2 regions of the Caballeronia sp. DA-9 genome follow, and region 1 is predicted to be linked to the other one. Evidence: riboswitches for the same ligand, from Rfam matches in the RefSeq annotation. Region 1 holds a riboswitch; the other holds the start of a gene.

What was found. Region 1 has a riboswitch for fluoride ahead of ACRWA7_RS33420 (voltage-gated chloride channel family protein). Riboswitches for the same ligand answer to the same signal wherever they lie in the genome.
Region 2: it holds a riboswitch for fluoride, as region 1 does, so the genes downstream of both, ACRWA7_RS09295 (voltage-gated chloride channel family protein) here and ACRWA7_RS33420 (voltage-gated chloride channel family protein) in region 1, are expected to answer to the same signal.

What each region holds. Positions count from the first base shown of each region.
Region 1 covers NZ_CP195134.1:14,078-18,711, reverse strand. Annotated here, with positions in the region: gene ACRWA7_RS33435 (YncE family protein) at 1-128, opposite strand, end outside; gene ACRWA7_RS33430 (DUF305 domain-containing protein) at 125-616, opposite strand; gene ACRWA7_RS33425 (molybdopterin-dependent oxidoreductase) at 1,024-2,106, opposite strand; fluoride riboswitch at 2,213-2,329, shown strand; gene ACRWA7_RS33420 (voltage-gated chloride channel family protein) at 2,420-3,724, shown strand; gene ACRWA7_RS33415 (DUF190 domain-containing protein) at 3,721-4,107, shown strand; gene ACRWA7_RS33410 (hypothetical protein) at 4,184-4,411, shown strand.
Region 2 covers NZ_CP195132.1:682,447-687,080, reverse strand. Annotated here, with positions in the region: gene ACRWA7_RS09305 (serine hydrolase domain-containing protein) at 1-441, shown strand, start outside; gene ACRWA7_RS09300 (DUF190 domain-containing protein) at 696-1,043, opposite strand; gene ACRWA7_RS09295 (voltage-gated chloride channel family protein) at 1,073-2,383, opposite strand; fluoride riboswitch at 2,460-2,526, opposite strand; gene ACRWA7_RS09290 (universal stress protein) at 2,830-3,285, shown strand; gene ACRWA7_RS09285 (universal stress protein) at 3,380-4,207, opposite strand; gene ACRWA7_RS09280 (universal stress protein) at 4,204-4,634, opposite strand, start outside.

The DNA.
Region 1 (4,634 bases):
CGATCCTGATGGCTGATGGGTATGTCGGCGGCAGAAGCCCGTCCGGGCGCTTGCCCTGCGAGAACAGCTTGCGCAAAGACGAGCGCAATCAGGGCTGAGATAGTCGAGAGTGCGGGGATGCGGTTCATTGTGGCTCCTGATTCATCTTCATGGACATGCTGTTATGGGTCGGATGCTGGTTTTTTTCATGTGCCGGATCGGACGCTTGGTTTCGGCCATCGGCTGTGCCGGGCGCTGAAGTCGATACGCTCGAACCGATCGCCAGATGCATCGCAACGATCTCTTGCTGCTGCTCAACCACGATCTCTTGCGCGATGCGGCGCAACTGCTCGTTCTTTCCGTATTGCAGTTCGGCGCGCGCCATATCGATAGCGCCCTGGTGGTGCGGCACCATCATCGCCACAAAATCATTGTCGATGTCCCCACTTGGCTTGACCACCATGTTGGTCATCATGGTCGACATCGCCTTATCGTTTTCTGATAGGAACGAAGACTCCGCAGACGTTTCACTATTCCGAACTGAGCCTGCAAGAGCGTCACTGCTCGCGGGAAGAAAAACAAGGGCGCTGGCGAACGGCACTGCAGTGCCTAGCCAACGCAGGGAGCTCGAAGCCATCGTGAGTGATCCTCTTTGGGTGAGTAACAACGGGCGAACGCCGGGTGGGCGCCGTTTATTCCAGGATATTTTCAAACAAAGGGTTTACCACTTGACGCGAAGTTAAACGTCTTGGCCACTACCGCTTGCATCGTTGCAATGGGACACGGCCCTAACGCTGCCCGGTCAGCGTTCCAACTGCGTCCACCGCTGCATTTGGGAACCAGCAGACGACGGGAGGACAGCGCATGAGGCATGCATAGAATCGCAAGAGGACCCAGCCACCTTTCGAGCATTGAAAGCGCGAATGAGCGTTTCTTCCGGCCAGTATTCGCTGCACGTCTAGGCGATAGGCAGATTGTTTGCGCCCCGCACGGAGGCTTTCGTCAAACTACTCGATGAACCATTTCCCTCCCGCTTCAGCTCCGTTATTGTGCGGTGACGGTAATCCGATGCCACGCTGTACTTAGATAGCCTTTGAAATTCCATACATCGGCTACCTGCGATACCTGAGTTTGCCCGGCCGAGTCCCATGCGCGCACTGAGAGTTCATGCGTGCCCTTCGGCAGCGTCAGTTCGACGGTCCAGAGCGTCCAGCTCCACGGGGTGCCAGGCTCGACGTTGAGTGCGGCTTGCGTCCACGTCATCCCGTCATCTGACGACACTTCTACTCGCGCTACCGATGTGCCCGTCGCCACGGCGTATCCGGCGACCCGGACAGGACCTGCGCACAATGTCGCTCCTTCGTTCGGTTCGCAAATGGCCGAGTTCAGCGGCATATCGTTGATCGTCGTCCCATTCTCCCAGTCCGCGCTGGTTTCAGCGACAGAAGCTGGGAACAATTTGTACTCGCGTTGCTGCATGTGATTGTCCGAGGGTTTGTCGCGCACCTCGATCGATGCCAGCCACTTCGGACTGCGCACGCCCGCGTAACCCGGAACGACCACACGCAATGGATACCCATGCTCCGGGCTCAACACTTCGCCGTTCATTTCGTAGGCAAGCAGCACATCGCCGGATAGCGCTTTGCTCGCCGGAATTGACACACCATAGCGGAAGCGTTTGCCTTCTGCTTCGCAGTCGTCGCACGCTGCAAATACCACGTGCATTTCTCCACCGGACATGATGCCGGCCGATTCAAGCACGTCCTTGAGCCTCACGCCGGTCCAAACCGCATTGCCAATCGCCCCCGGTGCCCATGGGTCACCCGAGACGGGTTTCACCGACAGCAGGTCAGCACGCCGGTTTCCAGCGCATTGCATCACCGCACTGACGGAAACGCGCTCAAAGCGGCTTTTGAGATCGTTCAGTGAGAGGCTGATCGGACGGCTTACTCGGCCTGAGACCGAAATCCGGTGGAGCGTCTCGTCAATCACCGGCACATTGCCGTGGTTGCGAACGTAGAAGTCGTCTTGAGTCGTATGCATGCCGGCGATCAAGCGCTTGAGTGCCGGCTCTGCGTTGAGCGGCGATGTGGAATGGATTCGCTTGTCGAGCGCAGCTGGTATCATTCGTATCTCCGGCGTTGAATCTGCGTATACGGCCCTCTCCGCAGTGCAGGAAGCGCGCCCGGTGCGGAATTCCCGCTCGACAGCCCACTCCGAATTCTTTTACAATTGCGCTCACGGAGATGGCATTCCTCCTGCAGCTCATCGCAAACCGCTGGATTAGTTACGTAGCTGACTTACATGGTTGAGTCGCCTAATTAAGGCAGCTAATGATGCCTACGCGTTCCTGGGTCAGGAATCCGTAGGCATGCGCGTTCGGCGCACTTCCCTCGCGGCTTTCGCCGCCCAGGTTTGAGTTCTTCAAGCTTGGAAATTCATGAAACGTTTCGTCTTTCCCGAGCAGCTCCTAATGCTGCCGTATGTGGCGCGCTGGCTTTTGCTGTCGGGTCTCGTCGGTGCCTTGGCGGGAAGCGCCTCAGCCTTTTTTCTCTGGGCGCTCGATATCGCCACAAACACTCGTGTGGCGAACCCCTGGCTCATCGGGCTGCTGCCCGTTGCCGGCTTTTGTGTCGGCTGGGTTTATTTGCGGATCGGGACCAGTGTCGAAGGCGGAAATAATCTGCTGATCGACGAAATCCACGATCCGAAGAAAATCGTTCCAAAGCGCATGGCGCCGCTGGTGTTGATCGCAACGGTGATCACTCATTTGTTTGGTGGCTCAGCGGGGCGCGAAGGCACGGCTGTGCAGATGGGCGGCGCACTCGCCGATCAGGTGACACATCGCTTCGGCCTTAGCCGCGAGGACCGCCGGATACTGCTGATGGGCGGCATCGCAGCAGGATTCTCGTCAGTGTTCGGCACCCCGCTCGCAGGCGCGCTGTTCGGCCTCGAGGTCCTGGCGATTGGACGTTTGCGATACGACGCCTTGCTCAGCTGCTTTATTGCGTCAATTTCCGCCGATCTGGTTACACGCGCCTGGGGAATTCATCACACGGTTTATGTGATCCCGTTTATTCCACCGGTCAGCCTGAGCGGATTGGGATACGTGATCGTGGCGGGGATGATTTTCGGGATCACAGGGATGCTGTTCGCCGACGCAACGCATCGTCTGTCGGGGTTGATCAAGCGAATCGTCAAGTACGCGCCGGCCCGTCCGTTCGTGGGTGGCATCGCCGTCGCGCTTGCTTCGTTGGTACCAGGAACATCGCCGTTTCTTGGGCTCGGCATACCGACAATCGTGGAAGCTTTTTACCGGCAGCTTCCCCTTTACACGTCAGTCGGAAAATTTGGCTTTACCGTGATCACGTTGGCGTCGGGCTTCAAGGGGGGCGAGGTTACGCCACTCTTTTACATCGGCGCGACGCTCGGCAACGCGCTCTCTCACGTTCTGGCCCTGCCCTTTCCGGTCCTCGCCGGGCTCGGTTTCGTCGCCGTATTTGCCGGCGCCGCGAACACGCCTATCGCCTCCACGGTCATGGCCATCGAACTATTCGGGGTCGATATTGGCGTGTATGCAGGGCTTGCATGCGTGGTGGCCTACTTGTTCTCCGGACACACGGGGATTTACCGGGCCCAACGCGTCGAGCACAGCAAACATGCCGATCTGCCACACGGTATCCGACTATCCGAACTCGCCGCGATTCGGCGACAAAAATCAACCGCCGACACGAACAACAAATGACATCGACCGCTCAGACAGCCAAGAGAAACGTGATGGTGCTCCGTCTTTATTTTCCGCACGCGGCGCGCGTCGCTCATAGCCGGTTGTGGCACCACCTGAGCCGGCCGTCACTGGCGGACCACCTGCTCCATCTTGCAAAGAAAGACGGCATCGACCAGGCCCTGGTGCACCACGTCGATGCAGGCTATCTGCACGGAGATACGCGAATTCGTCACCGACATGTGGAGCACTCGCACCGCAATCTGCCGCAATGCTTTGAACTTATCGACACGGAAGCTACGCTGCGCGCATTCTGCAAGACGCATCGGCACCAACTGGCATTGGCGCGCGTGCTTCTGCTCCCATGCGAAGTAATCGACGACCACGGCTTGGGACTCGATTAATGTCGGTTTTGCGTCGCTTAGTTATCGCCGAAGCTTCTCAAGTGAAAATACGATCTTGAATCAACGGAGCTTACCCATGAAGAAGATCAACCTGTTGCATAACGATCCCGAAGTCATCGATCCGTCGGACTCGTCCTTGCGGATGCGTGGGTCGATCGAAATCGATGGCGACGATTGTGGCAAATGGGAACAACACGATAACGGCACATGGACTGCAGCGCTGATTACCGGAGATGAGACTGTTCTTCGCGCAGATGGCAAGGACTTACCTATCAGCATGATCGCCGACCATTGCCGTTCCTGAGCTCCAAGCAATCAACCGAGGCGCTTGCAACGATGACTTAAGTAAAGTCATGTCATCCTGCGTCGTAGCATCTACCATGGCAGGAGGGTTTGCAGTCGACAAATAACCTGTACCGACCACGCGAGCGATCGGTGGCAGCGCTACGCAGCTGGTACGGGTGACGTACGTACCATAGCGCTCGCTTCCGATCACTCTCTTTGGCCCGGCCACTAGCCGGGCCTTT
Region 2 (4,634 bases), on a different replicon from region 1:
CGAGAGCGCATATTCGAGCCGTTGGGCATGCATCATTCGAGCCTGGAATGGCAGGAGCGCTTCGCGGTCAACCACGCGCAGGGCCACGAGTGGGAAGGCCAGCCGGTACCCAAGCGTCGCGTGCAAACGGCGCAGGCATCATGGTCGCTCCTCACGACGGCATCCGACTACATCAGCTTTATTCAGCATGTACTGGCTCGCCGGGGCTTGGCATCCGCAACTCATGATCAATGGTTTTTGCCACGCATCAATACGCGACAAGGCGACGATGCCGAAGACCTTATCGGTCACAACCCGCCTGATCTGAACATAGCGTGGGGGTTGGGCTGGGGCCTGGAGCCCTTCCAGGGTTGCTTCTTTTCACTGGGGAAACAGCCCGGGTTTCCGGGCGTTCGTTCTCGCCAACCGTGCAACGCAGGATGCGGTCGTCTGGTTCGCTAATTCCGCCCAAGGCTTGAGACTGGTCCATGCGGTCGTACCGCAAACCGTTCCCGGCGAGCATCCTGCCATTGAATGGCTTCGGATCGGTAACTTCTGATGCATCGTCAACGGTTGAACTGCTGAATTCACCAGCGCGGACAGTAGCCAAGCCGTGGCTTGTATTACCAGCACCGCTAATGCCAGCAGCGTGAACATCCCTGTCAGCCGCGGCGTGGTCGGTGATTTTATTTCGACTCGGCCTCCGCGGCCGTTGATCAAGCCCCGTGTCCCGGCAATTCGCATGGCAGCAAAATCGCCCGGACATTGTCGAGCCCCTTGCCATGGGTGCGCCAGAAATCACGCACTTTGGCATCCAGGTCAATGAGTTCTATGCAATGCGGGAAACGGTGATGCGCAATCTCGATGTGTTCGTGATGCAGGCGGTCTCCTTTCAAATATCCCGCATGGACGCGATGCAGGAGTGCCTGCTCGATCCCAGCTTCCTTCGCATGGCGAAGTAATTGCGAGGCAAGGCTCGGTCGCGATACGCGATGCCAGAGGCGTGTCGGACGAGCCCTTTCGGAATGGTGAAAATAAAGGCGAAGCGAAATCAGTTGAGTCATGACGTTGAGCAGTAAGGTCTTCGAAGCGTTCAGGGTTGTGCGGCGACAGTCGCGGCCTTGCGGCGTGCGCGGCGCCAGGCCGGGATGTCTGCCAGTCGCATGCCGGCTGGAATGAGCGGATGTTTTGCGTGGCCGACCCGTTGCGCGCGGTAGATTCCCGTGTGACCAGAGAAGAGGTAGCTGACCACGCACGCGAGAGCCGCATACACGCCAATCTGAGGGCCAAAGAGTTCGATTGCCATTACCGTCGACGCGATCGGGGTGTTCGCCGCGCCAGCGAACACGGCGACAAAGCCAAGCCCCGCAAGCACAGGTATGGGCAACGCGAGGATGTGACCCAGCGCGTTGCCAAGTGTTGCGCCGATATAGAAAAGCGGAGTCACCTCGCCACCCTTGAAACCTGACGCAAGCGTGACCACGGTGAAACCGAATTTGCCGGCAAAGTCATAGACCGGCAACGGACCGTTGAAGGCCTGCACGATGGTCGGTATCCCGAGACCCAGGTACTGCGGAACGTTCAGAACGGTAGCGAGGATCGCGACCACCGCGCCGCCAAGGACAGGCCGGAAGGGCGCATAGGATATCTTGCGTTTGATTAGGGCGGACAACGCATGCGTCGAGTCGGCAAAGAGCATCCCCACAACACCGAATGCAATACCGGCGATGGTCGCCGATCCAAACCCGAGAACCGTGACAGGCGGCACGAAAGGGATCGCATACATCGTGTGGTGAATACCCCAGAGACGGCATACGGCGTCTGCCACGACTGAAGCCGCGAGACACGCGAGCAACGCGTCATAGCGCAGGCGGCCGATCGCAAGCACCTCGAGGCCGAAGATCGCGCCCGCGAGAGGCGTGCCGAACACCGACGAAAAGCCCGCCGCGATGCCGGCCATCAGCAAAATCCGGCGGTCCTCGCGACCCAGATCGAAGAGATGCGTGACCCGGTCGGCCAGCGCACCGCCCATCTGGACCGCAGTGCCCTCGCGGCCCGCGGAGCCGCCGAACAAGTGCGTGACCACAGTGGCCACCAGCACGAGCGGCGCCATGCGCTTTGGCACGATCTTCTGCGGATCGTGAATCTCGTCGATCAGCAGGTTGTTGCCACCTTCGACGCTCTTGCCAATGCGGTGATAGATCCAGCCGGTAAGGAACCCCGCAACCGGCAGTAACCAAATGAGCCATGGATGATCCAGCCGCGTATTAGTGGTACGGTCCAGTGCAAAGAGAAAAAGCGCGGACGCAGACCCGGCGAGGGCGCCCAGCACGGAGGAAAGCAGCAGCCAGCGCGCGAGATACGGCATCATGGCTATCTGTTCGACAGACTTGAGACGTTTCATGATTTTCAGGTTCGAAAGAACATCAAACCTGGGCGACAGGGCGTCGCACGGACGGCCTACGACCTCCTGCACCCAGGAACTCGTAGGCATCATCAGCCGAAGGATCGGCGGTTGTTTGGAGGAATGCCATCTCCAGAACCGCGGATTTTACGGATAAAATTTGCGCAACGCAACACCGATGTACGCAGTTCTTTGTGCTCGCGTCCTGTCCGCCAAGTTCCTCAATTGAAGACCCGAGAGTCGGAAAACTTACCCGCAGCTACGCACGGAATCCATGAATTTCCGATCCGGGAACAACCCGGCATGGCGGCAAATCCTTGACACCCGATGCGCCAAAGTCCAGCAAGCTCCTGTGTCCCTGCGCCGATCGCACCGCTTGATATGAGTCAAATGATGTCCGGCCCTATGCGCAGACACTAAAGCGCATGACATCGGGGGATCTTGCCGTGTACAAACGAATTCTCGCGGCCCTAGACGGCAGCCGCAGCGCACATCGGGCGCTGGAAGAAGCGCTTAGGCTCGCGCGGGCCAGCGAAGCGACGTTGATGGTGGCGACCGTTCCCATCATCGATTCGTCCCGGGGAATCACCGAAACGAACGCCATCGATGAAGCCGCGCAAAAAGCCGCGTGGCAACGTCTCGATCACGCGCGCCAGTTGTGCAAGCTCCACAAGGTCCCTGCGCGCATCTGGGTCATCGACGCCCACGGCGCGAGCGTGCCGGCCGCAATCATGCAGGCGGCGCTGACGGCCGGAGCGGACCTGATTGCCATGGGCACGCACGGGCACAGGATCGCGCGCCAGCATCTGCTTGGCAGTGTCGCGGAAACGATCCTGCGTTCGAGTCACGTTCCGGTGCTCATGGTTCGCGACAATTCTTCCGGTGACGCGTGCGAGCACTAGCCGCGCGAACGCATAAAAAGCGCCCGGCTTGCGGGCGCTTCGGAGCGTGCCTGTCGGACGGGATAATCGAACGATCGCATAAGCCCTTTGGCAATCAATGCGACATGAACACCGGCGTGGTCATGCTTTCCAGCATCGTCCGGGTGACGCCGCCAAGCACGATTTCCCGGACCCTCGCGTGACCATAAGCTCCGAGCACCAGCAGGTCCGAGTGAGTATCGGTCAACGCGTTGAGAAGCGTCGCGCCCGTGCTGACGCCCGACACGCGGGGCAAGGTCAGGACACCTGCGCGAACCCGATGTCTTTCGAGGTACGCGGCGAGCTCCATGCCCGTCGCGACGGTCTCATGGTTGTGCTGCTCGACAACCGCAATTTCCACGAAATTCGCAAGCCGGAGGAAGGGAAGGGCGTCGGCTACCGCGCGCGCGGCGGCCGGGCCGCCATCCCACGCAATCAGCACCGTTCCGGCGAAGCGCTCCGTATTTCCAGCGTACGGCAGCAGGATCATTGGCCGGCCGCTTTCCAGTAGCACATCGTCCGGAAAATTCCTCGCGATATAAGCGGCCGGATCGGCCGGATCCCGCTGCCCGTAAATCAGGAGGTCGGCATGCCGTGCGTGCAGGATCGCGGTCTCCACAGCAGGCCCGGGCGGCGCGCGCCATTCCGAGGCGATTCCCGCGCGGCGCGCCGCCTCCGTGAAGTAATCGCGTGCGCGGGCCAGCCGTTGCGCAGCCTGCTTCTCATTGGTCGCGAGGTCCAGGCTTTCGTCCGGCCTGAACATCGGACGCAGGAGGTCCTGGCATACGATATAAAGCCCGATCAGGTGCGCATTGTGTTTGCGGGCAAGTTCGACGGCGAAGTCAACTCGCGCGTCGCTGCAAAGGCTGTCGTCGATATGAACGAGCATGGTTGCGTAGTTCATAGCCATGCTCCGGCAATGTCTGGCGCGCTCAGGATGTGCGGCGCCTTTTGCTCGCCGGCGTGCGAGGGGACGAGCAGCACGGGGCAACTGGACATGCGCAGGAACCGTTCGGCGACGCTGCCAAGCACGAGCCGCCGCCAGCCGCGGCGTCCATGCGTGCCCATTACCACGAGGTCGGCGTTGAACGCCTTGGCCGCACGGCTTATTTGCTGTGTGATGTCGTCGCCGACAGGATCGACTTCCAGCACTTGAGGCGAGCCCTGCACGCTCTCGCCTTGCATCCTGGCAACGGCCTCTGCAATCACGCGAGCACCTTCTCTCACGAAAACATCGCGCGCGTGCGACGGATCGGAAGCGGGGTCGGCGTACAGGGTCGGTGGCACGTCGATCACATAGACAGGCTTCAGCTCGGCGTGGTTTTCGCGCG